3 regions of the Devosia sp. LjRoot16 genome follow, and region 3 is predicted to be linked to each of the others. Evidence: riboswitches for the same ligand, from Rfam matches in the RefSeq annotation. Region 3 holds a riboswitch; each other region holds the start of a gene.
The links. A riboswitch is a leader RNA that binds a small molecule or an ion and turns the genes downstream of it on or off. The one in region 3 is predicted to bind cobalamin.
Positions count from the first base shown of each region.

Region 1: another riboswitch for cobalamin. It lies ahead of metE (5-methyltetrahydropteroyltriglutamate--homocysteine S-methyltransferase); the one in region 3 lies ahead of ACSQ23_RS07780 (HupE/UreJ family protein).
Region 2: another riboswitch for cobalamin. It lies ahead of ACSQ23_RS17635 (ABC transporter ATP-binding protein); the one in region 3 lies ahead of ACSQ23_RS07780 (HupE/UreJ family protein).

Region 1 is NZ_CAXUPH020000006.1:243,575-254,106, forward strand. Features, by position in the region: gene metE (5-methyltetrahydropteroyltriglutamate--homocysteine S-methyltransferase) at 41-2,293, opposite strand; cobalamin riboswitch at 2,515-2,705, opposite strand; cobalamin riboswitch at 2,828-2,980, shown strand; gene ACSQ23_RS25205 (ribonucleoside-diphosphate reductase subunit alpha) at 3,093-5,987, shown strand; gene ACSQ23_RS25210 (ribonucleotide-diphosphate reductase subunit beta) at 6,176-7,273, shown strand; gene ACSQ23_RS25215 (hypothetical protein) at 7,324-9,975, opposite strand; gene ACSQ23_RS25220 (hypothetical protein) at 9,972-10,532, opposite strand, start outside.
Region 2 is NZ_CAXUPH020000003.1:650,171-660,702, forward strand. Features, by position in the region: gene ACSQ23_RS17595 (peptidase inhibitor family I36 protein) at 1-448, shown strand, start outside; gene ACSQ23_RS17600 (peptidase inhibitor family I36 protein) at 645-1,289, shown strand; gene ACSQ23_RS17605 (SH3 domain-containing protein) at 1,462-2,130, shown strand; gene ACSQ23_RS17610 (ABC transporter ATP-binding protein) at 2,200-3,027, opposite strand; gene ACSQ23_RS17615 (ABC transporter permease subunit) at 3,032-3,883, opposite strand; gene ACSQ23_RS17620 (aliphatic sulfonate ABC transporter substrate-binding protein) at 3,958-4,923, opposite strand; gene ACSQ23_RS17625 (NAD(P)H-dependent oxidoreductase) at 4,952-5,524, opposite strand; gene ACSQ23_RS17630 (LLM class flavin-dependent oxidoreductase) at 5,524-6,891, opposite strand; cobalamin riboswitch at 7,556-7,772, shown strand; gene ACSQ23_RS17635 (ABC transporter ATP-binding protein) at 7,882-8,685, shown strand; gene ACSQ23_RS17640 (ABC transporter substrate-binding protein) at 8,697-9,641, shown strand; gene ACSQ23_RS17645 (FecCD family ABC transporter permease) at 9,807-10,532, shown strand, end outside.
Region 3 is NZ_CAXUPH020000001.1:1,640,495-1,651,026, reverse strand. Features, by position in the region: gene ACSQ23_RS07810 (class I SAM-dependent RNA methyltransferase) at 1-352, opposite strand, end outside; gene ACSQ23_RS07805 (FAD-binding and (Fe-S)-binding domain-containing protein) at 529-3,381, opposite strand; gene ACSQ23_RS07800 (PadR family transcriptional regulator) at 3,623-4,468, opposite strand; gene ACSQ23_RS07795 (hypothetical protein) at 4,728-5,534, opposite strand; gene ACSQ23_RS07790 (hypothetical protein) at 5,775-6,389, opposite strand; gene rplS (50S ribosomal protein L19) at 6,602-7,147, opposite strand; gene ACSQ23_RS07780 (HupE/UreJ family protein) at 7,527-8,111, opposite strand; cobalamin riboswitch at 8,172-8,374, opposite strand; gene ACSQ23_RS07775 (hypothetical protein) at 8,494-8,823, shown strand; gene ACSQ23_RS07770 (copper chaperone PCu(A)C) at 8,890-9,873, shown strand; gene ACSQ23_RS07765 (SCO family protein) at 9,876-10,475, shown strand; gene trmD (tRNA (guanosine(37)-N1)-methyltransferase TrmD) at 10,476-10,532, opposite strand, start outside.

The sequences.
Region 1 (10,532 bases), on a different contig from region 3:
TGTGGCAGCGCCCCCCTCACTTTACGCCCACGCCCAAGGACTAAGCCCGCAGCTGTCGGGCTGTCTCCACGAGGTTCTGCAGCGATGCCTCGACCTCCGGCCAGTTGCGGGTCTTGAGGCCGCAATCCGGGTTGACCCAGAGCTGTTCGCCCGGGATGCCCTCCGCGGCCTTGCGCAGCAGCGCCAGCATCTCCGGCTGGCTCGGCACGCGGGGCGCGTGGATGTCCCAGACGCCGGGGCCGATCTCGTTGGGGTAGCGGAAATCGCGGAACGCTTCGAGCAGCTCCATGGCCGAGCGCGAGGTCTCGATCGAGATCACGTCGGCATCCATCTCGGCGATCGAGGGCATGATATCGTTGAACTCGGCGTAGCACATATGGGTGTGCACCTGCGTCGCGTCGGCGACGGCCGAAGCGGTGATGCGGAAGCAATCGACCGCCCAGCGGAGGTATTCCTGCCAGTCGCTGCGGCGCAGCGGCAGGCCTTCGCGCAGCGCCGGCTCGTCGATCTGGATGATGCCGATGCCGGCCGCTTCGAGGTCGAGCACCTCGTCGCGGATGGCGAGCGCAATCTGCCGGCACGTCTCAGCGCGCGGTTGGTCGACGCGCACAAAGCTCCACTGCAGGATGGTGACCGGGCCGGTGAGCATGCCCTTCATCGGCTTGTCGGTGAGCGAGGCCGCATAGGCCGACCAACGCACCGTCATGGCCTGGGGCCGCGACACGTCACCATAAATCACCGGCGGCTTGACGCAGCGCGAACCATAGGATTGCACCCAGCCGTTCTTGGTGAAGGCGAAGCCGTCGAGCTGCTCGCCGAAGTACTCCACCATGTCGTTGCGCTCGAACTCGCCATGCACCAGCACGTCGAGGCCGATCCGCTCCTGGATGCGCACCGCCCGCTCGGTCTCCGCCTCGAGGAACCGTTCATAGGTAGCCGCGTCGATCTGCCCGTGCTTGAACGCGGCGCGCTGCTTGCGCACTTCTTGCGTCTGCGGAAACGAGCCGATCGTGGTGGTGGGGAAGGCCGGCAGGCCGAACCGTTGGCGCTGCGCCGCGCGGCGGATGGCGAACGGGCTGGCGCGATTGAGTGGCAGGCTGGCGGCCGCCCTGCCCTTCACCTCGGCGCGATGGATGCGTGGCGATTGCCGATGCGACAGCGCCGCGGCGGCGCTTGCTTCGAACGCCGCCTTGGCAGCCGGACGCCCCTTCTGCATGGCGAGGGTCAGCGCCGACACCTCGCTCAGCTTCTGGGTGGCGAAGGCCAGCCACGACCGGAGCTCAGGGTCGAGCTCGGTTTCTGCCTCGAGATCCACCGGGCTGTGCAGCAGCGAACAGGACGGGGCAACTTCGAGGCGGTCGGGGCCGACGCTGTCCCACGCCTTGTTGACCAGCGCCAGCTGCCGGTCGAGATCGGCCCGCCAGATATTGCGGCCATCGATGACGCCGACCGACAGCAGCTTGTCCGCCGGCAGCGCCTTCAGCACCGCGGGGAGCTGTTCCGGAGCACGGACGAGATCGATGTGCAGCCCGGCCACCCGCAGCCCGGCGGCGAGCTCGGTATTGTCGCCGAGCGCGCCGAAATAGCTGGTGAGCATGATGCGCGGCGCCACCGGCTGCAGCACCTCATAGGCGTGACGGAGCGCCGCCCGTTGCGCCGCGCTGAGGTCGAGCGCCAGGATCGGCTCGTCGATCTGCACCCAGTCCGTGCCGATCGCCTTCAGCGTGCCGAGCAGTTCGGCATAAACCGGCAGCACGGCGTCGAGCAGGGTTAGCGGGTCGAGCCCGTCGTCCTTGGCTTTCGCAAGGCTCAGCCAGGTGACCGGACCGACCAGCACCGGCCGCGTCTCGATGCCGAGCGCCCGCGCCTCGAGCACCTCGTCGACCGCCTTGTTCGAGGCGAGGCGGAACTGCTGGCCGCGATGCAGCTCCGGCACGATGTAGTGGTAATTGGTATCGAACCACTTGGTCATCTCCATCGCCGGCGCCGCGGCGGTACCGCGCGCCATGGCGAAATAGCGCTCGGTGGGGTCGGCAAGGCTCTCGAACCGCGGCGGGATGGCGCCGAGCGTCGCGGTCATGTCGAGCACGTGGTCGTAAAAGCTGAAATCGTTGGACGGGATCACCTCAATCCCGGCGTCGCGCTGCAACTGCCAATGGCGGGCGCGCAGCGCCTTGCCGGAGGCGTCGAGGGCCCCTGCATCGATCGCCCCCTTCCAGTAGGCTTCGAGGGATTTCTTCAATTCGCGATGGAGGCCGATACGGGGAAAGCCGAGATTGGCTGAACGGGTCATGGGGTTTCCGATGCGTGAACGAGCCCGGCGCCGAAAGGCGCGGGCAAAAAAGCTGATCAGGATGGAGCCGGTCGCCGGAGCGTTTTCAGGAAAAGTTGTGAGACTTTTCCGGTTCGAAAGCGCGACAACGAAAGGCCGCCGGTTCAGCGACGCATTCGGAAGTGGTGACGATGGTTCGTCATGGTCTGGTCCTCTCGCCGATCCGCCCGATCGACTGCAAGTGCACAATCACTTCCACGGTAGGTCTCCTGGCTCGCGGGGATCCTGAACGCTCGCCTTCCCGGCTTCTCGCCAGTGGCTCGTTGAGCGCCCATCAACGCCTACAGTTGCGGGGGCAGCTCCAGACTTGGGGACCACCCCGTACCGGATTCCCTGTTATCCCCTTGCGGGGACCATGGACGGGGTGAGGTTGTCGCAGGGATGGGGCGCTGTCAACGGGATATAAAGATTTCTTTATATCCTGCCCATCACAGCGAGCTGGCCGCCCGCGCGAATTCTGTCGCAACCCATTGACGCGAATCCCGAACAGGCACACTACATCTAGTGTGTCGTGGTCACCCGGTTCGCAAGGACGGGTGATAATAGGGAAGCCGGTGCGGGCAATTGCTCCAGTCCGGCGCTGCCCCCGCAACTGTGATAGCCGGCGCTGCCGGCCAGCCAGATACCTGCCACGACAGGTTAGTTCGTCCACGGGCGGGGTGCACCGGTTGGCCGCGAAAACGCCTGGGCCAGATGCGCCTGCGCGCCGTTTCGCGACCTCGGAAAGCCCCGCTACCACTCACGGGGTTACTTGAGGCACATGTCCACCTTAGAGATCGTCCATTCCGACACCGGCCGCCCGGTCGTCGTCACCTCTCCCGAGCCGCACGCGGCCAATGCGCCGGGCTTCTCGCTGCTGAAGCGCAATGGCGGCACAGTACCGTTCGATCAGAGCAAGATTGCCGTGGCGCTGACCAAGGCGTTCCTGGCGGTCGAGGGCAACAAGGCGGCCGCCTCACGCCGGGTGCACGAGATCGTCGAGCAGCTGACCGGCGAAGTGGTGGCGGCTTTGGTCCGCCGGGCCAAGGATGGCCGGGTGTTCCATATCGAGGATGTGCAGGATCAGGTCGAGCTGGCGCTGATGCGCGGCGAACACCAGAAGGTCGCCCGCGCCTATGTGCTCTACCGCGAGGAGCATGCCAAGGCCCGCGCCGACAAGGCGGTGGCGCCCGCCGCGTCCCCCGCGATCCGCATGGCCGATGGCGCGCCGCTCGACGAAGCGCGCCTCGCCACCGTCATCGCCGAAGCCTCTGCCAGCCTCGACGGCGTGGTCGCCGAGACCATCCTCACCGAGACCCGCCGCAACCTCTATGACGGCATTTCGACCGAGGAGCTGGCGCTGGCGCCGATCCTCGCCACCCGCACCCTGGTCGAGACCGAACCCAATTACGCCTATGTCTCGGCGCGCCTGCTCAACGACAAGCTGCGCCGTGAAGCGCTGAGCTTTCTCGCCGGGCGCCCCGACCAGGCGACGCAGGCCGAGATGGCGAGCCGCTATGCCGAGTATTTCCCGGCCTATCTCGAACGCGGCATCGGGCTCGAACTGATCGACCCCGAACTCGGCCGCTTCGACATCGCCCGCATCGCCGCGGCGCTCCGACCCGAGCGCGACCAGCAGTTCCAGTATCTGGGGCTGCAGACGCTCTACGACCGCTATTTCCTCCATGCCGCCGGCACGGTGTTCGAGCTGCCGCAGGCGTTTTTCATGCGCGTCGCCATGGGGCTCGCGGTGCGCGAGATCGACCGCGAAGCCCGCGCCATCGAATTCTACAACCTGCTGTCGAGCTTCGACTTCATGGCCTCGACCCCGACCCTGTTCAACTCGGGCACGCTCCGCCCGCAGCTCTCGAGCTGCTTTCTCACCACCGTCGCCGACGATCTCGACGGCATCTTCAAGGCCGTGAAGGATAACGCGCTGCTCGCCAAATATTCCGGCGGGCTTGGCAATGACTGGACCCCGGTGCGCGGGCTCGGCGCCCATATCAAGGGCACCAATGGCGAGAGCCAGGGGGTGGTGCCGTTCCTCAAGGTGGCCAACGACACCGCCATCGCGGTGAACCAGGGCGGCAAGCGCAAGGGCGCGGTCTGCGCCTATCTCGAGACCTGGCACGTCGACATCGAGGAGTTCCTCGATTTGCGCAAGAACACCGGCGACGACCGTCGCCGCACGCACGACATGAACACCGCCAACTGGGTGCCGGACCTGTTCATGGAACGCGTCGAAGCCGGCGCCGACTGGACGCTGTTCTCGCCCGACGAGACGCCGGACCTGCACGATCTCTATGGCCCCGCCTTCAAGGCGGCCTACGAAGCTTACGAAGCGAAAGCGGCGGCCGGCCAGATCAAGGTGTTCCGGACGGTCCGGGCGCTCGATCTGTGGCGCAAGATGCTGACCATGCTGTTCGAGACCGGCCACCCCTGGGTGACCTTCAAGGACCCCTGCAACATCCGCTCGCCGCAGCAGCATGTCGGGGTGGTGCACTCGTCCAACCTCTGCACCGAGATCACGCTGAATACGAGCAAGGACGAGGTGGCGGTCTGCAACCTCGGCTCGATCAACCTCCTGGCCCATATCAGCGACAGGGGGCTCGACCTCGAGCGGCTCAAGCGCACCGTCGATATCGCCATGCGCATGCTCGACAATGTCGTCGACATCAACTTCTACACCATCCCGGAAGCCCGCCGCTCCAACCTCCGCCACCGCCCGGTCGGGCTCGGCCTCATGGGCTTTGCCGACGCGCTGCAGGCGCAGGGCATCGCCTATGGCTCGGATGCCGCGGTGGAGTTCGCCGACAGCTCGATGGAGGCGATCAGCTACTACGCCATCACCGCCTCGACTAACCTGGCCGAAGAGCGCGGCGCTTACGCCTCGTTCCAGGGCTCACTGTGGTCGAAAGGCGTACTGCCGATCGACAGCCTCGAAATGCTGGCGGTGACCCGCAGCGAGATCCATATCGACCGCACCCAGCGGCTCGACTGGGAGACGCTGCGGCAGCGGGTCAAGACGGTTGGGATGCGCAACTCCAACACCATGGCGATCGCCCCGACTGCCACCATCTCGAACATCTGTGGCGTCAGCCAGTCGATCGAGCCGGGCTACCAGAACCTCTACGTCAAATCGAACATGTCGGGCGATTTCACCGTGGTGAACGCGCTGCTGGTGCGCGACCTCAAGGCCCGCGGCCTGTGGGACGAGGTGATGATCTCCGACCTCAAATATTTCGACGGCTCGGTCGGCCAGATCGACCGGGTGCCCGACGATCTCAAGGCCATCTACGCCACGGCCTTCGAGCTCGATGCCAGCTGGCTGATCGCCGCCGCCTCGCGCCGGCAGAAATGGATCGACCAGGCGCAATCGCTGAACCTCTACCTCGCCAACCCCTCAGGCAAGGCGCTGGACAGCCTCTACCGCTCGGCCTGGAAGGCGGGATTGAAGACCACCTATTACCTGCGTTCGCGCTCGGCGACGCATGTCGAGAAGTCGACGCTGAAGGGGACGGACGGCAAGCTCAACGCCGTGGCGGTGACGCCGCTGGCTGCGGCCGCGCCGGTGGTCGATGCGGCGCCTGCGCCGAAGAAACTCGGGCTGGAAATGGCGGTGCTCGACGGTCCGGCGTGCCTGATCGACGACCCCGACTGCGAAGCCTGCCAGTAACGCCAGAAGAACCGCTCGTTCCGAGCCAGAACCCCTCATCCGGCGCTGCGCGCCACCTTCTCCCCGACGGGGAGAAGAATCTGGAGAGCGCAGTGGCCACCACTTTTCCTCTCCCCGTCGGGGAGAGGGTGGACCGGCGAAGCCGGGACGGGTGAGGGGACGCGCCACCATCCGATAGGAAATCCAGAATGTCCCTCGATTGGTCCTCAGACCTCAACACCCCCACCCCTGCCCCGCTCGCCGCGGAGGCCCGCATCGATCGTGCCGGTGGCCGTGTCTCGGTCGACGACAAGGCGATGATCAACTGTCGCGCCGACGTCAACCAGCTGCTGCCGCTGAAGTACAAATGGGCCTGGGAGAAATACCTCGCCGGCTGCAACAACCACTGGATGCCGACCGAAGTCTCCATGCAGGCCGATATCGCGCTATGGAAATCGAAGGATGGGCTCACCGATGACGAGCGCCACACGCTGAAGCGCAATCTCGGCTTCTTTGCCGCCTCGGAAAGCCTCGTTGCCAACAACATCGTCTTGGCGATCTACCGGCACCTGACCAACCCGGAATGCCGGCAATATCTGCTGCGCCAGGCCTTCGAGGAGGCGGTGCACACCCACACCTTCCAGTACATCGTCGAAAGCCTCGGCCTCGATGAAGGCGAGCTGTTCAACATGTACCGCGAGGTGCCCTCGATCACCGACAAGGCGGCCTGGGCGCTCAACTTCACCCAGCACCTCGACGATCCCAGTTTCACCACCGGCACGCCCGACACCGACCGCGCGTTCGTGCGCGACCTGATCGCCTTCTACGTGATCTTCGAGGGCATGTGGTTCTATACCGGCTTCGCCCAGATCCTGTCGCTGGGGCGCCGCAACAAGATGGTCGGCATCGCCGAGCAGTACCAGTATATCCTGCGCGACGAGAGCATCCATCTGAACTTCGGCATCGACGTGATCAACCAGATCAAGGCGGAGAACCCGCATGTCTGGACGCCCGAGTTCCAGACCGAAGTGCGCGACATGATCAGGAAGGCCGCCGAGCTCGAAGCCGCCTATAGCCGCGACACCATGCCGAGGGGCTTTCTCGGCCTCAACGCGGCGCTGTGCGAACAATACATGCACTTCATCGCCAACCGCCGCTGCGCCCAGCTCGGCCTCGCCTCGGTGTTCGGCGAGACCGAAAACCCCTTCCCCTGGATGAGCGAGGCGATGGATCTGAAAAAAGAGAAGAACTTCTTCGAGACCCGCGTCATCGAATACCAGAACGGGGGCGCCCTGAGCTGGGATTGAGCCTAAAAGGGGCGCGTTGCGGCTATGCCCGCGCGCCCCTCTGACCGAGCCTAGAGCCCGCCGACGATCAAGGTGTCTTCGGCCACCACCTCGACACCGTCGCCGCGGACCACGGTAACCTGGTAGGTGGCGCCGGGTTCGGGGATATCCGGCACGGTGAAGCTGATCTCGGTATCGGTGAAGCCGACGGCCCAGCAGACATGGACGCCTTCCTGCACCTCGCCGGGCCTCGTCCGCTCGAGCAGGATGGCCGGACGCAGATCCCTGGCGCGGAAGTGCCTGCCGCGGACGATGCCAATGTCGCCGGGCTGGAAACTCCCATCCCATTCGAAGATCTCGGGGTCGGGCAAGATGCCCGGAACCAGCACGCCTACAGCCGCCGATGGCGCCGAGGCGCTCGAGAGGATCGCCTTGCCGCCATCCTCCTTCGACCAGGCGACTGCCCTGTACCACAGCCGATGCTGTTCGGGCCGCGGCGGCGGCGTGTCCTCGAGCAGGGTCACGGCCGCGTTGATCTCGACCGGCGCCGGCAGGAGACGCTCCATCCACCCGATTTCCGGCTGGCCCTCGCCCCCGATGAGGCGATGGATGCTGATGCGCCCACCGATATCGTCGGCCCCCGCCTCGACGCGCAGCTTCACCTTGCCGTCTTCAAGCCGGGCCTCGAGCGAGGGCGCCGCCGGCGGTCTGAGGCGCGGTACGGCATAGGCGAGGCAGCCCTCGCTGGTCGCCGGCCAGGCCGATTCAATATTGTTGTGGCCGATGGCGACCACCGTGATCAGGTGCAGCACCTTGCTGCCTTTGGGCAGCTCGAGCTCGTAACTGGTCTGGGTTGCATCGATGAGGTCGACGTTCACCCGCCGGAAGGCCGTGCGGCAGGGTGCTCCTGCCAGGTCCGCTCCCCGCAGGACCCGCAGCCGGTCAAGCAATGAGGCAGTCGTCTCTCGTGAGGGCTGGTCGAGCCGGATCAGCAGCGCCGTCTCGCTGGCCTCGTAGACCGCATAGCCTGCCGCGCCCTGCGCTGGCGCCCAGCTCAAATGGACGCGGCTGATGCCCGATGGGTCAGGCAGCGACGCCCATAGCGGCACTTCGCTTGCCGCCAGGGCGGGCACCGGCGGTGGTTCCGGATCGATCACCTCGACCGATTTCGGCGCCGACCAGGGGCTGATGTTGAACCCCACGAGCTCCCTGGCATGCATGAAGGCCTGGCCACGGCCGACCACCTCGTACCAGCGCCGGGTCACGCCGAAGAACTCGAGGTCCAGCACCGTGCGTGCCCGATAGAAGCGAGTGCCGCTGCTGCCCAGAGCAGCATCCTGCTCGGCGCCGAAGGCGCAAGGTACGAACAGCGGGCTCAGCGCCGTCAGCTCCACGCCGGCGACCGGCGCGGGTTCCTGCGCGCCTTCCTCGAACTTGAAGGCGGCGCCAAAGACACCCGAGCCGAGGCCATCCCTGAACGCGCCGCTGAGCTCGATGAATTTCGGGCTTCGCTCCTTCCAGTCCCACGAGAACTCGACCACCAGGCTGCCGTCGGAACCGAGCTGAACCGATCGCAGTTCCGGCGCGCACGGCGTTTCGGGGGGCGAGGCGACAATGGTTTCCGCAGCGATGTCGGCCCAGCGGCCGAAAATATCCCCGACGGCAATCTGGTAGTGGTAGCCGGGAGCACCGCTGGTCTGCCGACGGGGTATCCGGTCGACCGCCATGAGCTTGTCGTTACCCGGCGCCAGGCCCGCGGCCAGCGGCACATAGCCACCACCCTGCAGGCGCCGCAGGTTGAGGTATTCGAACACGTCTGGGTTGGGGACTGGCGCCTCCACGTGATACATTTCGCGCCGGACGATGGCATGGCCGCAGGCGAACCTGCTGGCAGCGTTGCCGACCGTATCCTGGGCGTGCGGTGGACGGTCCCACATGACATTGATGACATCCACCCCGAACGCATCGAGGGCCCCTCCCCGCTCCACCTGGAAGACGCGCGCCTCGAGCCCGGTCGCCGGATGTGGACGGGGCAGATCGTAACTGACGTCCACTATGTCCGCGAATTCGAGCCGGCGGCCCGAGAACTCGTACTCGGCGGTGATCATGTAGCGGGAAAGCGTCTCGTTCCCGATCGGCGTCGCCGTGCCGAACCCCAGGGCCAGCGAGGCCCAGGGATCCGTCGCTGCTGCCAGGAGGGCAACGCGCCACGGATACCACGTACCGGACGACCGATCGGCAGCGGCCGCGAACGCCCCCTCCGTCAGGGCCCGAAGCTCAAATCGCTCCGGTGGATTGACCGCGAAGCTGTAGTGCGGCTGACCCGAGGCCAGCATGTCCCGCAGCCCCTCTCCCAGCCGCCCGCGGACGACATCGTCGAGATAGGCGTCGCGATCGATGGGGGACCAGCCCTCGAGCGACGGCACGGTGGCATAGTCGAGCCGGTGGCGGGCCTGCTCGTAGGCCCCGTCCATGATCGGGAGGGAGCACTCCTCGATCAGCTCCCACATCCCGTCGTCATTGGCCAGCTGGGCTTTGAGACCCGGCCGGTGATCGTTCTCATGATAGACGCGGAATGGACCGACGGGCATGCCGGCCTCAGGCTGCGTCATCCAGCGCAACTGGACGGTCGGCGTCTCGATCGCCACCTGTTCCGTCTCGCGGTAGAATTCGACGCCGGTTGCATTGAGCATGCCGTTGCGGCCCGTTGAAATGACCCTCATGGCCCCTGCTCCTGGCTGGGCTGGGCGAGATCGACGCGCACCAGCTCGAACGGTTGCGCCGCATAGGTCGCGCCCAGAAACGATGGCAGCCGCGCCACCTCGGCGATGAGTTCTCCCGCCTGCCCCGCCGGCAGGCGGATGAGCGTGCGCGTGCCGGACGCCGAGCGGACGATGTCCGCTGCCCGCTGGCAACGCACCTCGACCCATGGCCTGGCGACAAGCCGCGACTGCGGGTTCGCGGCACCGCCCTGCTGCGGCGTCCTGATCTGCCGCCAGACCGGCTCGACCGTCTCGATCAGCACGCCGATCGGGCGGGCCTCGGGCGTTCCGAACGCTCCCTGCCAGATCACCGTCACCCGGTTGGCCGTCCGATCCTGTTCCGGGTTGAACCAGCCCAACGTGCGCAGGGCGGCCTCGAACAGGCTGTCGGCGACGAGGCCCGGCGCGAGGCCCGCAATCGGTGCTGTGTCGGAGGCAAACCAGTGCCCGATGGGCGCCTTTCGCACGTCTTCGGCCAATGCGCCGAGGCTGGGATAGCGCGAGGTCTTGAAGTTGTG
Region 2 (10,532 bases), on a different contig from region 3:
CCCCGGCAAGGCCTATGACGTCACCGGCGAGATCGACGGCCACGTCCGCATCTATGTCGATCGCTGCTCCAAGCAGTGGTGCCACGTCCATGCCGGGCGTGACGCCGGTTGGACCCGCCTCTACGACATCGCCTTCGGCAAGGTGATCCGCCACCCCTGGCAGCTGGCGCCCATTCCCTACAACTGGGGCGGCCCGGGCATCGTCTGCCTCTACGAAGGCCACAACTTCACCGGCGCCTCGTTCTGCGCCAAGCCCGGCACCCACGTCCGCGATTTCCTGCTGCTCGACACCGACAACCGCTACTCGTCGGTCCGCATCGAGGGCAACGTCTCGGTGGACCTCTGTCGCGATCGCGAGTTCCACAGCTACTGCGAACGCGTCAACGACAGCCAGACCAGCCTGCACGGCTTCCTCGACAACAACGTGAGTTCGATGTGGGTCTATTGAGTTTCGCCTGCCAGGCTCAGTAACCACCGGTCCGCTGCCTCCCCCGGCGCGGGCCGTTTGTTTTGCAATTCAGTCGATTTCGCCTCGAATCGCGAATACTGCTGTTTGTCGGCAGCGTTCGGCGCGCGGCACCTGATGCCCTGCTGATCTCGCGCCGCGGCACCGATCCCGGTGCCGTCAATCAGGGAACATCCTCATGAAGCGTCTCAACCTCGTCGCCGCCGCAGCGCTGGCCGCGCTTGTCGGCCTTGCCGTCGCGCCTGCCTTCGCTGCGCCCAATGCCCACATGCTGCAGGACTCCAACGTCCGCAAGACCGCCAACCCGAACTCGCCGGTGGTCAATTCCGTCGCGGCAGGCCAGCTTGTCACCGTGCTCGATTGCCAGGGCACCGTCTGCCTGATCCAGATCCCGGGCCCCGATGGCTGGGTGCGCCAGAACCGCCTCGGCGGCCTCAACAAGGGTAAGCCCGCGTCCAACGTGCCGTTCAGCTTCAGCTTCGGTGTCGGCGGCGACGGCAAGCCGTCGATCTCGATCGGCATCGGCAACCAGCCCAAGCCGCAGCCCCTGCCGGAGCCGGAAGAAGAAGAAGAAGACCAAGTCTGCTTCTACAAGAACGCCAATTTCAACGGCGCGAGCTTCTGCGTCGAGCCCGGCGACAGCGACGATGCGCTGGGCGGCAGCTGGAACGACTCGATCTCCTCGATCGAGGTGTTCGGCGATGCCGACGTGCTGGTCTGCCGCGATTTCGACCTCGAAGGCATCTGCGCCGATATCAGCTCGTCCAAAGCCTCGCTGCCCAAGCAGCTCAACAACGCCATCTCGTCCTACGAAGTTAACTGACGCTTCACCATACTGAGAGCCGAACGCCGCCCAGGGGAGGAACTCCCGGGGCGGCGTTTGCATTTTAGGCGCAATCGACACGAATGCATGGAACTCCCTTGCGTTCGGGCCGTTTCGGCCTCGCGGCGACAATCGATAAATGCCCCAAAGCGTCACCAAGAGAGGACTATTCATGCATCCCATCAAACTGGCAGGAGCCGCCACCGTGCTGCTCGGCTCGCTGTTCTTCGCCGGTGCGGCCAACGCCGCCGTCGCCACCAGCACCGTCAATGTCCGCGCCGCGCCGGTGAACGGCGCCGTGGTCGATGTGCTGCGCCCCGGCCAGCAGGTCGAGATCGATCGCTGCTCCGGGGGCTGGTGCTACGTGATCAAGCAGGGTCCGGATGGCTGGGTCTCCGCCAGCTTCCTCAGCGACGACGATTCCGGCTTCGACGATGAGGACGATATCGATACTCGCGTCATCGTCCCCGATCGTCCGGGCCCGGGCCCGAGCCGGCCGGATGTCGATGTGAGCATCGGCTTCGACGTCCCCGGCTTCAGCTTCCAGATCGGTTCGGGCGGCTTCGACATGCGGCCTGGCCGTCCGGGTGGCAACCGCGACCGCGTCTGCTTCTACGAGAACACCAATTTCCGCGGCGACAGCTTCTGCGCTCGTCCGGGTGAGCGGCTGGCCCGTCTCGGCCGCTGGGACGATTCGATCCGCTCGATCGAAATCCGCGGCGATGCGCAGGCCCTGGTCTGCGAGCGCGCCAACTTCAACGGCCGCTGCATCGTGATCTCACGCAGCGTGCCGAACCTGCGCGGTGCCAACGACAACATCAGCTCGCTGCGCGTCCGCTGAGCGCCGCCTGACTGAACACAAAGCGCCGCCCCGGCTTATTGCCCCGGGGCGGCGTTTTGCTTCTTGCACCTAGCGCCGGAAGATCGCGTCGAGCAACTGTCGCTCGATCCGCGCCAGGTCCTCGGCGCCCCGCAACCGCGGACGCTCGTGCTGGACCAGGATGTCGAGCACGACGTGGCCCTCGTCGAGGACGATCACCCGGTCGGCCAGCGCCACCGCCTCACCGACATCGTGGGTGACGAACAGCGCGGTAAACCCCTGCTCCCGCCACACCCGCTCGACCAGCCCCTGCATGGTGATGCGGGTCAGCGCATCGAGCGCGCCCAGCGGCTCATCGAGCGCCAAAAAGTCCGGCCGGCTGACCAGCGCACGGGCCAGCGCCACGCGCTGCCGTTGCCCGCCGGAGAGTTGCGCCGGCCAGTCGCCAGCCTTCTCGTCGAGCTGCACCTCGCGCAGTGCCGCCAGCGACTTCTCCTTGGCCGGGCGGCCGCCCTGGCCCGGCCCCAGGCCCACTGCGACATTGCCGGCGACGCGCTCCCACGGCAGCAGCCGCGGCTCCTGGAACACGATCCGGGCATTCGGCGTCACTGCCTCGCCGCCCGGACCGGTGAAGGTGATGCGCCCGCCGGTCGGCTCGTCGAGACCGGTGAGCAGCCGCAGCAACGTGCTCTTGCCGCAGCCGCTCTTGCCGACGATGGCGAGGAACTGCCCTGCGGGCACCTCGAGATCGAGCTGGCGCAGCACCGGCACGCTGCCGAACGACTTATCCAGCCCCTCGATGCGGATGCCCACCGCACTGCCGCGCTCTGCCGCGGGCGCCGGTGCCTGCGGACCGTACTCCGGCTCGATCCCCTTGCCCCAGGCGTTGAACTTGCGGGCCTGCTGAATCTGGCTCATCGGATCACCCTTTCGCCGGCGTCTGGAACGCCGGGTGCCATTGCAGCGTCCGCCGTTCGAGGAACCGCGCCGTCGCATCGGCCAGCTTGCCGAGCAGCGCGTAGATCACCAGCGCCAGCACCACCACATCGGTCATCATGAACTCGCGCGCCGAGTTGGCCATGTGTCCGATGCCCGACGAGGCCGCCATGGTTTCGGCGACGATCAGCGTCAGCCACATGATGCCGAGCGAGAACCTCAGGCCCACGAAGATCGAGGGCAGCGCGCCCGGGAAGATCACCTTGCGGAACAAGGTCCAGCCGTTCATCCCATAGACCCGCCCCATCTCGATCAGTTGTGGATCGACCGTCCGCACACCGTGCAGCGTGTTGAGATAGATCGGGAAGAACACCCCGAGCGAGGTGAGGAACAGCTTCGCCTCTTCGCCGATGCCGAACCACAGGATCACCAGCGGGATCAGCGCCAGGTTGGGAATGGTGCGGATCATCTGCAGCGTCGTGTCGGTGAGCCGGTGCGACAGGCTGGAAACACCGTTGGCGATCCCCAGGAGGAAGCCGATCGAGCCGCCGACGAACAGCCCGGACAGCGCCCGCTGCGCGCTGACCGCAATATTGACCCCGAGCTCGCCCGAAACCGTCTTGTCCCAGAAGGCCCTGAGCACATCGAGCGGCGCCGGCATCAGCCGGTTGCCGATCAGTCCCAGGCTCGAGGCCGTCTGCCAGGCGACGACGATGGCCACCGGCAGCAGCAGCGGCAGCGCGCCGCCCAGCCGGGACGAAATCCACCGTCCCGCCTGGCGCAGGTTTGGCCCACCCGGCAAGGCGGCCGGTTTGGGAAGCTCGGCAACCAATGTCATTTCGCGTCTCCCTGAAAGCGCGACAAATCAAAGGCCTCAGGCATTTCGTCGTTTCAGCGAAACGGCGGAATGCTCTAGAGCTCCGGCGCGTGCCAGAAGACCTCGGCAATCGAGAGCTTCCTCGGCAGGATCCCCAGCCCGAAGAATTCGTCGGCCAGAGCCTGCTGGTAAGTGAGGATGCTGTCGTCGAGCGGTTGGATGGCGCCGAGGTCGGCGCCCTTGCGGGTCAGCGCGATCTTCTGGATCGGTTCGGGCACGCCGGTCACCGCCGAGATCTCGCCGACCGTGGCCTCGATATCGGCCTGCGCCGCCTTACCGACCCTCGCCAGTTCGTCGATTACCTCGGCGAGGATGGTCGGGTTCTCCTTGGCGTAGCCGCCATTGGCCAGGTAGTAGCCCCAGGAGTCGACGATGCCTTCGGTCGTCACCAGCACGCGCGTATCCGGCGCCTGTTCGGCGATCGCATAATAGGGGTCCCAGATGATCCAGGCATCGATCTGGTTGCTGGCGAAGGCCGGCGCCGCATCCGGCGGCCCCAGATCCAGCGCCTCGACATCGGCCGGCGTCAGCCCGACCGTGCGCAGCGCCTTGACTGCAAAATTATGCGCACTGGAGCCACGCTTGAACGCCACGTTCTTGCCCTTCAGGTCGGCGATCGACTGGATCGGCGAGTCCTTTTTGACGAGAATGGCCGAGCCGGCGACGCTGCTCTTGCTGGCCGCCACATAGACCAGGTCGCCACCCGCCGCCTGGGCGAACAGCGGCGGGATGTCGCCGGTCGAGCCGAAATCGATCGCGTTGGCGCCCAGCGCCTCGAGCAGCGGCGGCCCCGAGGTGAACTCGGACCAGGTGATCTTGACGCCGCGCGCCGCGAGCCGCTTGTCGAGCGCCCCCGACGATTTGGCGAGCGCAAAGACCCCGCCCTTCTGCCAGCCGATGCGGAATTCCTTGGCCGTATCCTCGGCCCGTGCCACGCTTGGCACGAGGCTCAGCGCCGACGCCGCGGCGAATAGCTTCAGTGTCGATCTGCGATCGATCATCGTCGTCTCCATCAGAAACAGGTTGAAATCAGGCGATGGCGCGCTGCGGCTCGGCCGCCTCGACGCGCTTGCCCCGCAGCCGCCAGTCGAGTTCCTCAGCCACCCGTTCGATCCCCTTCAGCAGGCCGGGGCTGTGCGGCTGGTAGTCGACGAAGTCCGGCTCGCTGGCATAGATGCCGGTGGCGATGATATCGGCCGAAAAGAACGCGAATAGCGGCCTCAGCCCGTGGTCGATCGCCAGCGCGTGCCGCTCGCTGCCGCCGGTTGCCGAAAGCACGATCGGCTTGCCCTTCAGCGCCTTGGGCTCGATCAGGTCGAACAGGTGCTTGAACAGCCCGGTATAGGTGCCTTTGTAGATCGGCGAACCAACGACCAGCGCGTCCGCGGCGGTGATCGTTGCGATCAGCTGCGCGAGATCGGCCGGCGCCGAGCGCGGATCGAGGGTCGAGCCCAGCGAGGGCTGGATCTCCTGCAGATCGAAGATCGAGACCTTGGCTCCCGAACGCTGCGCCGCCGCTTCGGCGATCGCTTCCACCAGGTTGCGCGTCCGCGACGGTCGCGACGAGCTGCCGGCAAATCCGACAATATTCAGCCCGGCCATCAGGCGCTCCTCTGGCTCTGCGCCGCAGCGCGTTCGACGAAACGATTGACCGGCCGCGCGAGCCCGAGATTTTCCCTGAGCGTCGCGCCTTCATATTCGGTGCGGAACCAGCCGCGCCGCTGCAGCACCGGCACCACCTGGTCGACGAAGTCGGTGAGCCCGGTGGGCAGCACCGGTGGCATGATGTTGAAGCCGTCAGCCGCCCCACCGTGGAACCACTCGCCGATGGCGTCGGCCACCTGCTCGGGCGTTCCGACCACCGTCCGGTGGCCGCGCGCCGTGGCCAGCGACAGGTAGAGCTGCCGCAGGCTGAGCCCGCGTGCCGCGAGGTCCGACACCAGCTTCAGCCGGCTCTTGTTGAGTTCGGTATTGGTTGGCAGCGGCGGCGCCTTGTCATCGAGCGAGTAGCCCGACAGGTCGACCCCGACATAATATTGCTTGAGGATCGACCAGGCGATCGTCGGGTGCACCAGCGACTGGATGAACTCGTAGTTCTCCTGCGCCTCTTTCTCCGTTCCACCCAGCACCGCGAAGATGCCCGGCATGATCAGCAGTTGTTCCGGCCGGCGGCCGAACCTGGCGAGCCGCCCTTTGATGTCGGAATAGAACTCCTGCGCATCTTCCAGCGTCTGGTTGGCGGTGAAGATCACCTCGGCGGTGCGCGCCGCCAGTTCGCGACCCGGCTCCGAGGCGCCGGCCTGCACCACCACCGGCCGGCCCTGCGGTGAACGGGCGACGTTCAACGGCCCGGCGACATCGAAGAACTTGCCGTGGTGATTGACCTTGTGGACCTTGTCAGGGTCGAGAAAGACCCCGCTCTGTTTGTCGCGGATCAGTGCATCATCCTCGTAGGAGTCCCACAGGTCGAGCACCAGATCGACGACTTCCTCGGCCCGCTCGTAGCGGTTGGCATGCGCCGGGTGGCCAGCAATCGAGAAGTTCTTCGACACGTCGGCGCCGGTCGTCACCACATTCCAGGCGGCGCGGCCTTTCGAGATATGGTCGAGCGAGGCGAATTTGCGGGCGAGGAGATAGGGATCCTCATAGGTGGTCGACGCCGTGGCGACGAAGCCGATCCGCTCGGTCACCTGCGACAGCGCCGACCACAGCGTCACCGGCTCGAAATGCGCCGAATGGCTGACTCGGCTGCGCGTCTCGGCGTCCTTGTCGCCATCCCAGCCGGCCGGACTATCGGCAACGAACACCAGGTCGAACTTGCCGCGCTCGGCCGTCTCGGCGAGGCCGCGATAGTGGTCGATGCTGTGTCCGGCATCGGCGTCCGAATCCGGGTGCCGCCACGCCGCGATATGATGCCCGGTCGCCATAATGAAGGCGCCGAGTTTGAGCTGTCTGTCCTCGGTGGTCATTTCGACATCGGTCCCCGGTGCCGCGCTCCATGCTCGGCAATGAGACTTTAGACTACTAATTCAATATACAATGTCGACTGATGGCTTTGCGCCGATCGCTGGGTTCGTGAGCTTTTTTTGCCCGCACAATCGCCTTGCCGGGGAACGGACGGTCGGATGCGGTTTCTGAACCATTTCTGCAACCGACGTTCAGCGCTCTGTCAGCTGGGCTGTGATGCACTGCTCCTAAGCTGCCGAGTCGGTGGCACTGAGGGGGCACATCTCAGTTCATTTCTCCCATCGAGCTGCGACGCTCGATAGCCCGTGAGGCGGGGCGCCTCCCCTCCCTCACGACGCGGACCCGGCCCGCCGCACGGTGTCGGGTCCGCGATCCCTTTTGGATTGCCACTTCCCGGCAGTGCCAATGCACGCATGTCAGCGATGGTCACCCTCTTGCCTTCTCCCCTTGTGGGAGAAGGTGGCGCGCAGCGCCGGATGAGGGGTCCGCGCAACGAAGTGTAGCGCGATCGGAGCGTAGGCGACGAGCGACGGAGCCCGCGGAGAGAACCCCTCATCCGCCCTTCGGGCACCTTCTCCCACAAGGGGAGAAGGCGATCACTGCACCGCCGGAGCGCCATGCTCTGAGACCACCTCCCTGCCAATTGACATCGCCACCGAGTCCACGCTCTATGCGCCGGTTCAAGGTTCCTCGGCGGCCGCCAAGCCAACGGGGATTAAAAGGGAACACGGTGCGACGTACCCATCAGGGCGCAAAACCGTGGCTGCCCCCGCAACTGTAAGCGGCGAGCTCTTCCGTAGACACCACTGACCCGACGGGTTGGGAAGGTTCGGAGGCGCTGTGACCCGCGAGCCAGGAGACCTGCCTCGACAGCTCACTGTAACCCGGCCGGGGTGTGCCGAGGGGAACGTCGATGGCGCTACGACTACGCATCGCAGCTCGCATTTTGATCGGTTCGCCCGTCAGCCCTCGCCTATGCGCGGAGGCCTCCCATGGAGCTTGCCCGATCCCTGGTCGGCTCTAGCCCGGCCGCCCTCTCGGTCGAAGGCCTGAGCTGGGGGCCGTCGCATCGCGTCCCGATCGTCCGCGATCTGAGCTTTGTCGTCGCGCCCGGCGAGATGCTGGCGCTGGTCGGCCCCAACGGTGCCGGCAAATCCAGCCTGCTGCGCTGCCTCTACCGCTACCACCGCCCCACCGCCGGTACGGTCCGCCTCGATGGCGCCGACCTCTGGTCGCTGCCGCCCCGCGCCACCGCCCGCCGCATCGCCACCGTGCTGCAGGAGCCGGCCTCGGATTTCGGTCTCAGCGTCGCCGAAATCATCGAGCTCGGCCTCACCCCGCATCAGCATGATGGGTCACCGCGCGGTTACGCGTCAGTCGAAGCCGCCCTCGATCTGCTCGGCCTCGCGCCGCTGGCTGCCCGCGATTTTGCCTCGCTTTCTGGCGGCGAGAAGCAGCGCGTCATGCTTGCCCGCGCCCTGGTGCAGAAACCGGATCTGCTGATCCTCGACGAGCCCACCAACCACCTCGATATCCGCCATCAGCTTGAGGTGCTGGCGCTGCTGGCGGCGCTACCCACCACCATCATCGTCTCGCTGCACGACCTGGCGCTCGCCTCGGCCCATGCCGATCGCGTGCTGGTCATCGCCGATGGCCGGCAGGCGGCGCTCGGCCCGCCGCTGGAGACGCTGACGCCTCAGGCCATCCGGGAGACCTTTGCCGTCGAGACCGCCATCGACAGCCATCCGGCTACCGGCCGCCCCCGCTTTTCCTTCCATCTCGACCCGCGCCGCTAAGGGAGAATTCCATGCGCCTCAGCCTCCTCGCCGCCCCGCTTGTCGCGCTCGCCGCGACCAGCGCCTTCGCCTCCGGCTTCCCGGTCACCGTCAAAAGCTGTAACCGTGACGTTACCTTTGAGGCCGCCCCGAGCCGCGCCGTCTCCAACGACGTCAACCTCACCGAAATGATGCTGGCCCTCGGCCTCACCGGCTCGATGGCCGGCTATACCGGAGTGTCGGAATGGAAGACGCTCGACGAAACGCTGCGCGCCGGCGTCGCCGAACTGCCCGAGCTGTCGCCTGACTATCCCACCAAGGAAGTGCTGCTCGGCGCCGATGCCGACTTCTATTTCGCCGGCTGGAACTACGGCATGAAGGTCGGCGGCGAAATCACCCCGGAGACCCTCGGTGCCTTCGGCATCAAGGTCTACGAGCTGACCGAAAGCTGCATCCACATCATGGACAAGCCCAAGGCCGCGATCGACGACCTCTATGTCGACCTGCTCAATCTGGGAAAAATCTTCGGCGTCTCCGAACGCGCCGAAGCGCTGGTTGCCGGTTACCAGTCCGAGCTCGCCGCCTCCACCGCGACGCTACCCAGGCGCGACACCCCGCCAAAGGTCTTCATCTATGACTCGGGCGAGGAAAAGCCCTTCACTGCGGGCCGCTACGCCATCCCCACCGCACTGATCGAAGCCGCCGGCGGCGCCAACATCATGGACGACGTGAACTCGAGCTGGGTCGAGATCGGCTGGGAGCCGGTGATCGAGCGCAACCCCGACGTCATCGTCATCATCAACTACGGCGAAGTCACCGCCGAGCAGAAGGCCGACTTCATGCGCAACAACCCGGCCTTCAAGGACATTCCGGCGGTAAGGCATAACCGCTTCGTTACGCTTCAATATGTCGAGGCCACCCCGGGCCCGCGCAACATCGCGGCGATCAAGCACCTGGCGGCGGCGTTCGCGGAGTAGGCGAAGCCGGCGCGGGCTGACCCCGCCCCTGTCCCCTCCCCGCAAGGGGGAGGGAGACCCTCCCACAGATATCGAGGACAGCGTCTCCCTCCCCCTGTTTGAGGGGGAGGGGACAGGGGTGGGGGTCGGCCCGCGCCGGCGGTCCAAGTTAGCAAGCAAGCCCCCATGTCCCACCGCCACCTCTCCGGCCCGCGCCACGCCCTCGTCCACGCCACCCCGGCGCTGGTGCTGGCGCTCGCCGCGCTGCTCCTCGTCACCGCGCTGGTCGCCGTCAGCGTCGGCGCCATCGCCATTCCGCTCGATACCGTGTGGTCGGTCGTCGCCCACCATCTCGCCCCCGGCAGCGTCGAGGTCAGCTGGTCGGCCGGTCGTGACAACATCGTCTGGGAGGTCCGCCTGCCCCGCGTCATCCTCGGCGCCGCCGTCGGCGCCAGCCTGGCGCTGGTCGGCGCGGCGCTGCAATCGGTGACTCGCAACCCGCTCGCCGATCCGCACCTGCTCGGCATTTCCTCGGGCGCGGCGCTTGGCGCCATCATCGTGCTGCTGCATACCGGCATGTTCCTCGGCCTCGCCACCGTGCCGCTCTTCGCCTTCGGCGGCGCGCTCCTGAGCACCGCCATCGTGGTCAGCGTCGCCAATCTCACCCGCTCCACCGATGCCAGCAGGCTGATCCTCGCCGGCGTCGCCGTCAGCTTCATCATCACCTCCGGCGGCAGCCTCGCCATCTTTCTCGGCGATCCGCGCGCCGCCCACACCGTGATCTTCTGGATGCTCGGCGGCCTCGGGCTCTCAACCTGGGCGCAACTGCCCTACCCGCTCGTCGCGCTCCTCGCCTGCGGCGCTTACCTCATCGCCAACGCGCGCCACCTCAACGCCATGACTCTCGGCGAC
Region 3 (10,532 bases):
GCAGGGTGGCCCGCCGTCGCCCGGCGCCGGTCGCATCGATCAGCGGCTGCACCACGGTCTCGACCTCGGCATGCTGCAGCGCAATCTCGACCAGGCCCCGCTTGAAGCTCGCGTAGGTCTCACGATTGAGGTGCTGCAGCGAACAGCCGCCGCAGGTACCGAAATACGGGCTGATCGGCTCGGCCCGCTCGGCGCTCGGCGCGATGATGCTGATGAGCGTGCCGCGCTCACCGTCCCGCGCGATCTCCACCCGCTCGCCCGGCAGCGTGAACGGCACGAACACCCGCTCGCCGCCGATCTCGCCGATGCCGTCGCCGTGCTGCCCGATACTGTCGATGAGAACTTCTGTCATGGACCGGACGTAGCAGGCTTTGCCGGCAGCGGTAAGGCCCCCTCACCCGGTCCTTCGGACCGACCTCTCCCCCTAGGGAGAGGTGCGTTGTGGCAAGATCGTGCCCACCCACCACCTCTCCCTTTGGGGGAGAGGTCGCCGCGCAGCGGCGGGTGAGGGGGCCTTTTTCTTAAGCCTCAGGGCTGGCTCACCATTTCCAACAAGCTCGCGATGGACACGAACGGGATTCCCATCCGCTCGCTGAGCCCGGTGGCGCAGGTCGAGACCGTCGACAGCCCGATCTCGCATCCCTCGGGGATCTGCGCCTTGGCAAAGCGCGTCGCATGCGCGTTGAGCTCGGGCACATAGAGCCCCTTGTCACCGGCATAGCCGCAGCAGGTAATGGCATCGAGCACCACCACCTTCTCGGCAATCACCGCCGCCAGCGCCTCGATGGCGCCCTGCTCCTTCAGCCGCTGCGCCGAGCAGTTGTGATGCACCGCCACTGCCGGCAGCGGCTTGGTAATGGTCAACCGCGGCAGGATTTCCTTGAGCAGAAACTCCGCCGAATCCATCACCGCCGCCTCGCCCGGATGTTCGCGCATGTGCTTGGCACAGGTCGAGGCATCGGTCACCACCGGCAGCGCCCCGGCTCGGCTCAGACCGTCGAGCTCGCGCCGCGTTGACCCGCCGACGCGCTCGGCCTCCTCGGGAAAGCCTTTCGACAGGAACGGCTGGCCGCAGCATTGTCCGTCGAGCTTTTCCGGCACCACCGGGTCGAACCCCGCCCGCCGCATCAGTGCGATCATCGCATCGGTGGTCGGCAGCAACCCGTTCTCGCGCGTCGCCGCCCCGAACATCCGCGTCGCGCAGGACGGGAAATACACCACCTGGCCGTTCGGCGCGTTGCGCGCCGGCACCGGCTTCGGCGCCCCCGGCCCCGGCCGCAGCGCCGGCGATACCCGCGGCACTGCCTTGGGCGCCAGCGCATGCATGGCCCCCGCCACCGCATCCACCACGCCATTGCCGACGATCCGGCGGCCCAGCGCCTGCGCCCCGACCCCCAGCTTCATGCCGGTCTCGAGCGCCGCGGTATGCCCGCCGACCCAGTGCGCCACGTTGCGATCGCCATCGGTCCGCCGCCTGCCGCGTTCGCCGATCACCATGGTGCCGGTTTCGATCCCCACCGGGCAGCGCAGCGAACAGAGATTGCACGCCGCACAGGTGTCGAGCCCCACATATTGGAAGCCCTTGTCCATGGCCTTGAGCCGCTCCGGATCTTCGCCGGTTTGCCTGAGCCGCGCCCGCTCGCGCGTCACCGCGATGCGCTGGCGCGGGCTGAGCGTCATGTGATGGCTCGGACAGGCCGGCTCGCAGAAGCCGCACTCGATGCAGAGGTCGACGATCTCGTCGGCCAGCGGCATCAGCTTCAGGTTCTTGATGTGGATGTCCGGGTCGGGGTTGAGCAGCACGCCCGGATTGAGCAACCCCTCCGGGTCGAACAGGTGCTTGATCTCATGCATGATGAGGTAGGCCTTGGTGCCCCACTCGGCCTCGACGAACGGCGCGATGGCGCGCCCGGTGCCGTGCTCGGCCTTCAGCGAGCCGCCATAGCGGACCGACACCAGCTCGGACAGTTCCTTCGAAAAGTGATCGAACTTCACCGCCGCATCCGGGTCCATGAAGTTGTCGCTCATCTGGAAGTGCAGGTTGCCGGCCAGCGCGTGCCCGAAAATGATCGCGTCCTCATAGCCGCAATCGTCGAGCAGCTTACGCATATCGATGACGAAATCGGCCAGCCGGTCGATCGGCGCCGCCACGTCCTCGGTCAGCATCGAGGTGCCCTTCGGCCGTGCCGCGCCGCCGGTAGCGAAGAAGCCCTTCCGCACGTCCCATAGCCCATGCGAAATCGCCTCGTCGGCCGAGAAAGTGATATCCGTCGCCCCCTCGGAGGCAAGGATCGCCGAGGCCTTCGCCGTCTCCACCTCGAGCGTCGCCTGGTCGGGCGCTGTCACGTCGATCAGGATCACCGGCGAGGTCTCGGTGAAGAACTTCACATAAGGCTGGATGGCCGGCAGGTGCTCGACCGTCGCCAGGGCTCGCCGCTCGATATACTCGGCCGCCGTGACGCCGGTCGTCACCTGCACCCCGCCATTGGCCAGCTTCGAGATGGCGCGGGCGCAGGAATAGGGATCGGGGAACGGGATCAGCCCGGTCACCTTGTAGGGGTGCTCGGGAATGGTGTTGTAGGTCACCTCGGAGACGAAGCCGAGCGTCCCCTCCGAACCGACGATCAGGTGGATCAGGATGTCGATCGGGTCGTGGAAATCGAGCAGCGCATTGATCGAGTAGCCGACGGTGTTCTTGATCCGGTATTTCTTGCGGATCAACTCGACCAGCGCCGGGTCGGCCTTGACCTTCTGGTGCAGCGCCTTGAGCTCGTCGAGCAGAGGCGCATGCGACACGCGGAACGCCGCGACCGATGCCGGATCGCCGGAATCGAGCACCGTGCCGTCGACCAGCATCACCCGCAGCCGGTGCATGGTGTGATAGGTGTTGTAGGCGACGCCACAGCACATGCCCGACGAGTTGTTGTTCACCACCCCGCCGATCTTGCAGGTGGCCTGGCTCGCCGGATCCGGCCCGAGCTTGGCGCCGAACGGCTTCAGCGCCTTGTTGGCGTTGGCGACGATCACCGCCGGCCCCAGCGTCACCCGCCGCCCGGCCTCGTGAATCTCGAGCTTCTTCCAGCCGTCGCCGAGCACGGCGAGCACCCCGTCGGTGATCGCCTGGCCGGAGAGCGATGTTCCCGCCGCGCGGAAGGTCAGCGGCAGCTTTTCGGCGCGGGCGGCTTCGATCACCGCCCGGACTTCGTCCTCGGCATTGACGATCACCACCACTGCCGGGATCAGCCGGTAGGAGCTGGCATCGCCCGAATACGCGTAGGTCATCACCGGGTCGGTCATGATCCGGTCCTTGCGGATCAGATCCTTGAGCCGCGCCACAATCCCTTGCGTCGCCGCAGCCCGGTCCACCCCGATCGGGGCCATCTCGTTCACGTCACTATCCGCCCTTTAGGCCCGGAACGAGAAATCTCGCAGCCGGGCAAGATGTTTGGCCGGCATGTTAGAGACATTCGCAGCTGGGCGGTAGTGAGGCATTGGTCGTGGGCAATCGCCCGACTGATCGCCGGGCCGCCGGTCCCACCGAGACCAGTTTGCCATAATGAAAACTCCCGCCTGCCGGAAAGCAGCCGGCCAGACGGGAGCGCTTGTCACTCAGGCGGGACAATTAGCCGAGATCGACTTCGGTCGTGTCTTCGTCATACCCCTCGCGGATCTCCTGTGCCGCGCGGCGCAGGATTTCCGCCACCCGGCGATCCTCTTCGGGGTCGCGCCGGATCGCTTCCTTGATCGCCTTCTTCAGCGCCTTGCGCGCGTCGTTCACTTCCGGCGCCACGTCGTCGAGATCACGGTCGGGCCGGCCCGAGTAGCGTTCCTGGGGCCGTTCGGGCCGCTCCGGTCGCTCGGGGTGTTCGGGATGATCCGGGTGCGGCGGAGCACCGCCGCGATCACCGAACCAGCCATGCCGGCCAAATTCCCGCCCCATGCCGCGAAATCGCTCGCGGAACTGCTCCGCCTCCCCCGGCGTGAAGGGGAAATCCTGGCTCGCCATCCGCTCCCGCAAATGCTCCATCCCGGAGCCTGCCTTGGCGAGGAAGTCGAGCGTCGACTGGATCGCCTCGCGATTATCGTTGAGGTGCGTCCGGCCTTCCTCGGTGATGGTGTAGAGCTTCTTGTTGCCCTCGGCGGCCGAGGTCACGTAGCCCGCCTCCTCGAGATAGGTCAGCGCCGGATAGACGATGCCCGGGCTCGGCGAATAAAAGCCCTTCGAATGCTCCTCGATCGCCTTGATCAGGTCGTAGCCATGTCGCGGCTGCTGTTCGATCAGGAACAGCGCGACGAGCCGGAGGTCGCCCGAGGCGAGCATCCGCCCGATGCGGAAATTGCCCCCGAAACCGCCCCAGTCACCAGGGTTGATGTTGGCTTCGAAGTTGCCGAATTTGCGGAACCCGCGTCGCGCCATGGCTTCCATGCGCCGCCAGTTCCGGTCCCACCTGTGGTCGTGATCGTGCATCTTTCACTCCAAGATATATCTTACGATAGCCGGAAGATATGCCTCGGGCGCCGAGGCTTCAAGATAGCTCTCAAGATATATCTTAAGTCAGCGGTACTGCCTGTTTTTACGCGCGGAGCTGATGAGGACCCTCGTCGCTGCCCCAAACGCGATGTCATCCCAGCGAAAGCTGGGACCCATCTATCAGGCTGAGCAAGCGGCGAGTTGGGTCCCAGCTTTCGCTGGGATGACACCGAGCGTAGGGAGAGCTTGGTGGAGACTACCCCGCGATCGCCTTCACATACCGCTCCGCCGAAGCCTCTACCCGCGCCTTGGCGTCATGCGTCATCACCCGGTCCCACCAGCCGGCATAGATCCGGTCGTAGGCGAACGGCGCCACCGTCCCGACGATGCGGTTCACCTCGCGCGCCGGCAGCGGGATCAGGTTGGGATAGGAGTACATGAAGCTCACCCAGCGCGTATCCGGCACCACCATGATGGTATCGCCGGTCATCAGCACGCCCTTACTGTCCTCGCCGGCCCAATGCAGCGCGGTGGAGCCGACAAAATGCCCGCCGCAACGCACCAGCGTTACCCCCTGCCCGAGCTCCAGCGTCTCTCCGCTCCAGTAGTTCACGCGGTCCGACGGCCGCATCACGTACTGCCGGTTGGCCTCGTGGATATGGATCGGCACGCCGCCCAGCGCCTCCGACCAGTCGACCATCGAGGAATAGAAATGCGGATGCGAGATCGCCATCGCCCGCACCCCGCCCAGTTCCTTGATCCGCCTGACCGCCTCGTCGGTAACCAGCGGCGTGCAATCCCACAGCACCCCGCCACCTGCCTGCTGGATCAGCAGCATACGCTGTCCGATGGCGATCGACGGCGCCGACCCGATCCCCACCAGCCCCGGCTCCTGCTCCTTGAACTCGATCTTATGCTTGGCTTGGAGCTCCGCCAGTGTCGTCCAGCGCTGCCCGGCGGCCGTCACATACTGCCGCTCGTCATCACAGATGACGCAGCGCTCGGGCGGCGCCTCGGACGGTGCATGGCCCACGCCACAGGTGACGCAGATAAAGGATTGCATCGAAAGTCTCCGGTCGTTGTGGTGCTGCCGGACGGTAATCTGGCGAATGCGCTGGGAAATGCAACCATGGCACCTGCTGCACACCCCTCCCCAACCCTCCCCGTCGAGGCCGGTGTCTCAGGCACAATCGCGCCACAGCGCAACCTCCCCCTTGACGGGGGAGGCAAGCGCAGCTTGGGAGCAAAGCGACCTAGCGCAGCTCGGAGGGGGTGCGCCACTCGCACAGACCGTCGGGCTTGGCTACTGCGCCACCAGCCCCTTCCACACCTCGAGCTCGTCCAACGTCTCGCCGGCCCCAGCCAGGGCGAACTGGTAGATGTCGAAGCTGCCCACCATCACGCCGTAATAACCCGGCCGCTCGCGCGCCTCGTGCTTGAGCCTGAGGATCAGGTCGCGGTCGCAGGCCGAGAGATCGGCCCGAAGGTTCGCATCGCGCGCCTGGCGCACCGCGAAATCGAACGGCTCCCAGCCCCAGATGTCGCATTTCCACGGGTTGCCGGCGTAATCCTTGAACTCGATGCCCCAGTAGAGCCCGGCGCCGAGCGGGTGCGGCTCGACATAATCGTTGAGGAAGCTCGCCTTGTGCAGCTGCAGCCCGGCCCGGTCGAACTGGATGGCGATATCGGCGGCGAGCCCGGCCCATTCGGCCCAACGCTCTGCCTCGCACGGCATGTGGATGTCGATATCGCGCCACACCATCAGGTCATAGCCGGCGCTGCCGGTCACCACAGCCTCGCCGAAGCGGGCATTGAGCAGTTCGAGCAGGCCCGTTTCCACCAGCACGGTGCGGGCTTCCTCTCGGAGTTCCGCGGCGACGTGCCGCCTCTCTTCCGCGTCCTGAAGAGCTGCGTCCATTCCAATTTCCCCATAGCGAGATCTCCGATCTCGCGTGCATAAAGACCGGAATACGGGGCATCCCAACCCCGGAATCAAAAGCCCGGCTCGTGAGCCGGGCTGAACTCTAGTCGCGCTCGTGCCGAAACTGTGGCACGGCCGGAGCGGGCGCAGGAAAAGTTGTGAGACTTTTCCGTTCGACGCCCGCGACCACTTAACAGCGCTTCAACTGATTACTCGGCCTTGGGCTCGGTCGCGGCGGCTGCCTCGGCAGCAGCAGCGGCGGCGGCCTCAGCGGCGTCCTTCTCGGCGAGCTCCTTGGCCAGCGCCTCGGCGGCGGCGATCTTCTCGGCCTCGCGGGCGTTCTTGGCGTCAAGCGCTGCAACGCGCTCGCCGGCCTCGATCTTCTTGGTGCGGGCGCCGACGTTCTCGAAAATACGGGCGGCCTTACCGCGACGGTCGCGCAGGTAATAGAGCTTGGCGCGGCGGACCTTACCGCGCTTGATCACTTCGACGCGGTCGATATTGGGGGAGAGCACCGGGAACACGCGTTCCACGCCTTCGCCGTACGAAATCTTGCGCACGGTGAAGCTTTCCATGATGCCGGTGCCGGAGCGGGCGATAACCACGCCCTCATAGGCCTGCAGGCGTTCCTTGTCGCCTTCGCGGATCTTCACCCACACCTTGACGGTATCGCCGTGGGTAAATTCCGGATGGGCGCCCTTGGCGAGCAGCTTATCGTGCTGCTCCTGATTGAGCTGTTCGATGATCTTGGACATCTGATGTTCCGTTCGTCTTTTTCAAAGGAGCGTTTCGCCGGCTTCACGCCGACCGCCCGGTCTTGGTTGCACGGATTTTTATGCATTATTGGCCGAGCCGAAGCTCAAGCGAGCGGGGCTATAAATCAAGAATGCCCGGGAGTCTAGGGTTCCGGGCAATTCTGTTCCGCCTCCATGCCGACCGGCCGGAGCGTGGGGCCACCCCGCCCTTGATCCCTCCCCACAAGGGGGACGACAAGTAGTCCCCCCGGCGGAGGGAGACGCTTGCTGCACTTTCGGTTCTTGCGCCCTCCCTCCCCCTTGTGGGGAGGGTAGCGCAGCTAGGCGAAGCCGTAGCGAAGCTGGGTGGGGGAGCCCCACGCGCAGTTCTACCTAACCCTTACAGCCAGCCGGCCAGCACCCCGATGCCGCCCAGCGCGAACACGCCACCGGCCACCTGCGCAGCGGTCTTGCCATACTTGCCGACCAGCTTGGTCACGCCCATTGCCGCGCCGATGCCGGCCGCATGCAGCAACGCGGTCGCAACGATGAAGCCCGCCGCATATTCGAAGCCCGAGGCATCGACCGGCATTTCGGCGCCGTGCGCGTGGCCGTGGAAGATCGCGAACACCCCGACCAATGCCGAGGCTGCCACCACCGGCATCGGCCGACCCAGCGCCGCGGCGCCGCCGATCACCACGCTCGAGAGCGCAATGCCCAGTTCAACGAACGGCACGTCGATCTGCCCGACGCCCAGCAGGAACCCGACCGCCATCATGGCGACGAAGCTCAGCGGCACCAGCCACAGTGCCTTGCCGCCCAGCACATAGGCGAACACGCCCACCGCCACCATGGCGAGGATATGGTCGATCCCGCCGACCGGATGCATGAAGCCGTGTAGGAACCCCGAAGTGTCGCCGTGCCCGGTATGGGCGAAAGCCGCCGTCGGAACGGCGATGAGCAGAAGGGCCAGAAGCGCGCGCATAAATATCTCCATCTCGGGACCCGCCGTCCCGTAGCGTTTTTCATGTTCGATGGTCCCGGTTTGGGTCACCACCGGACGGCCGGTCTCCTGGCTCCGGGCACCTCTCACTCCACCTTCCCAGTCGCAAACCAGTGGCACGCTGAGTGAAAAGTCAGGCCCGTTACAGTCGCGGGGGCGGCGCCGGCATCGGCCAATGGCCTACCGGCTTCCCGTTTCACGCGGCCCCGAAAAGCGGGTCGCGCACCGTCGCGCTATCTCTGTCAGGTTCCACCGGTGAGTTCAATCGCCCGCCCGCGCATTTGCCGCATGACGCGGCAGCCCCGGCTGCGCTAAAGGGTCTTGTCGTCCAACGGGGTCGTTGCCGGTGCTCAACGCGCGAAACATGGGAAGAGAGCTGCTGCACGCGCTTGTCGTGCTCGCCCTGGTTTTCCTCAGTTTCGCCCACGCCCCGGTGGCTACCGCATCCGCCGGCCCCGATACCCTCACCGCCGCGCTCGATATGAGCTATTGCGGCGATACCCCGGATGACCCCAAGGCGCACGCCCCCTGCCACGCCTGCCGCATCGGCGGGGCTGACCTGCCGCCGCCCTGCGACATCGCTATCCCGGTGGCGATGCTGGCAGATGTCGCCTATGGCGCGCTTCCCATCCTGCATTTGCCGGCCGAGCCGCTGGGCACTGCCACCGCCCGCGGACCACCCGCCTCCGTCTGATCGATCGTACCCCATTATCGATTTGCTGCGCGCCCGCTACGGCCGCGGCCAACAGACGAGAGTCAGATGCACACCACATCCCGCATCGCCGCATTGGCGGCTTCTACCCTCATGCTCGCGAGCCCGGCCTTTGCGCATGCCACGCTCACCCCGGCCAGCGCTGCCAATGGCGCGACCGTCAAGGTCGCCATCGCCATCCCGCATGGCTGCGATGGCGCCCCCACCGACACGGTCAGCGTCGTGCTGCCCGAGGGTTTCGTTTCGGCCAAGCCCATGGTGAAAGCCGGCTGGACGGTCGAGATCACCAAGGGCGACTACCAGAACAGCTACCAGGTGCATGGCCAGCCGGTGACCTCCGGCGCCCTCGCCGTCAGCTGGGCCGGCGGCTCGGTTCCCGACGACCAGTTCGACGAATTCGTCATCCAGGGCTCGCTGCAGGGCTTTGACGCTGAAACCAGCCTGCCCTTCGTTGTGACGCAGAAATGCGGCGCCGCCTCGGTGGTCTGGGACCAGATCGCTGCCCCCGGCGAGAACGCCCACGCCCTCGAGCATCCGGCTCCCACCCTCGCCGTCACCACTGCGGCTGCCGGCGAGCATGACCACGGCGCCATGAGCATGGCCGCTCCGGCCGCGGTCACCATCGGCAATCTCGAGATCAGCGACGGCTTCTCCCGCGCCACCCTCCCCAATGCGCCGGTTGGCGGCGGCTATCTCACCATCACCAACAAGGGCGGCGAAGCCGATCGCCTGGTCAGCGCCGCCTCACCGGTCGCCGGCGTGGTCCAGATCCATCAGATGAAGATGGAGGGCGACCTGATGAAGATGAACGAGTTGCCCGAGGGCGTCGAAATCCCGGCCGGTGAAACCGTCACCCTGGCGCCGGGCGGCCTCCACATCATGTTCATGCAGCTCGCCCAGCCGCTGGTGGAGGGGACAAAGATCCCGTTGACCCTCAACTTCGAGAAGGCCGGCAGCGTCGAGGTGGAACTCAGCGTCGAGAGCCCGGCCGCCAAGGGTCCGGCTGAAGACCACTCGATGCACGGTGGCTGACCATGAGCGCCATGACCTCGCGCCTCCGCCTCGCGCTCTGGGCTCTGGTCGCGCTGGCGGCAGTGGCGGCAACGCTGCTGTTCTTCGTCACGCGGCCCGGGCCTGAAAGCGGCGGCATCGGCGGCGGCAGCTATGCCCTCGTCGATCAACGCGGCAACCCGGTCGACCAATCGATGCTGGTCGGCCAGCCCTCGCTGCTGTTCTTCGGCTATACCCATTGCCCCGACGTCTGCCCCACCACCATGGGCGAGATGGCGGGCTGGTTCGCCGACCTCGGCGACGAGGCCGAGAACCTCAAGGCCTTCTTCGTCACGGTCGATCCCGAGCGCGACACCCCCGAAATCCTCAATGGCTATGTCAGCTGGGTGTCCGACCGGGTGACTGGCGTCACCGGCAAGCCCGAGGAGATCGCCAAGATGGTCAAGGCCTGGAAGGTGTTGGGCGAAAAGGTGCCGGGGGAGGGTTCGGATTACACCATGAACCACACTGCCTCGGTGTTCCTCGTCAACGCCCAGGGCGGCTTCGAAGGCACCATCGCCTACCAGGAGGACGCGACCACTGCCCTCGCCAAGATCAGGAAGCTGCTCGGCAAGTCGGCCTGATCAGGTGAGCAAATCCGGCCGGCGCGCCCGTGTGAGCCTCTCGCTCTCGGCGCGCCG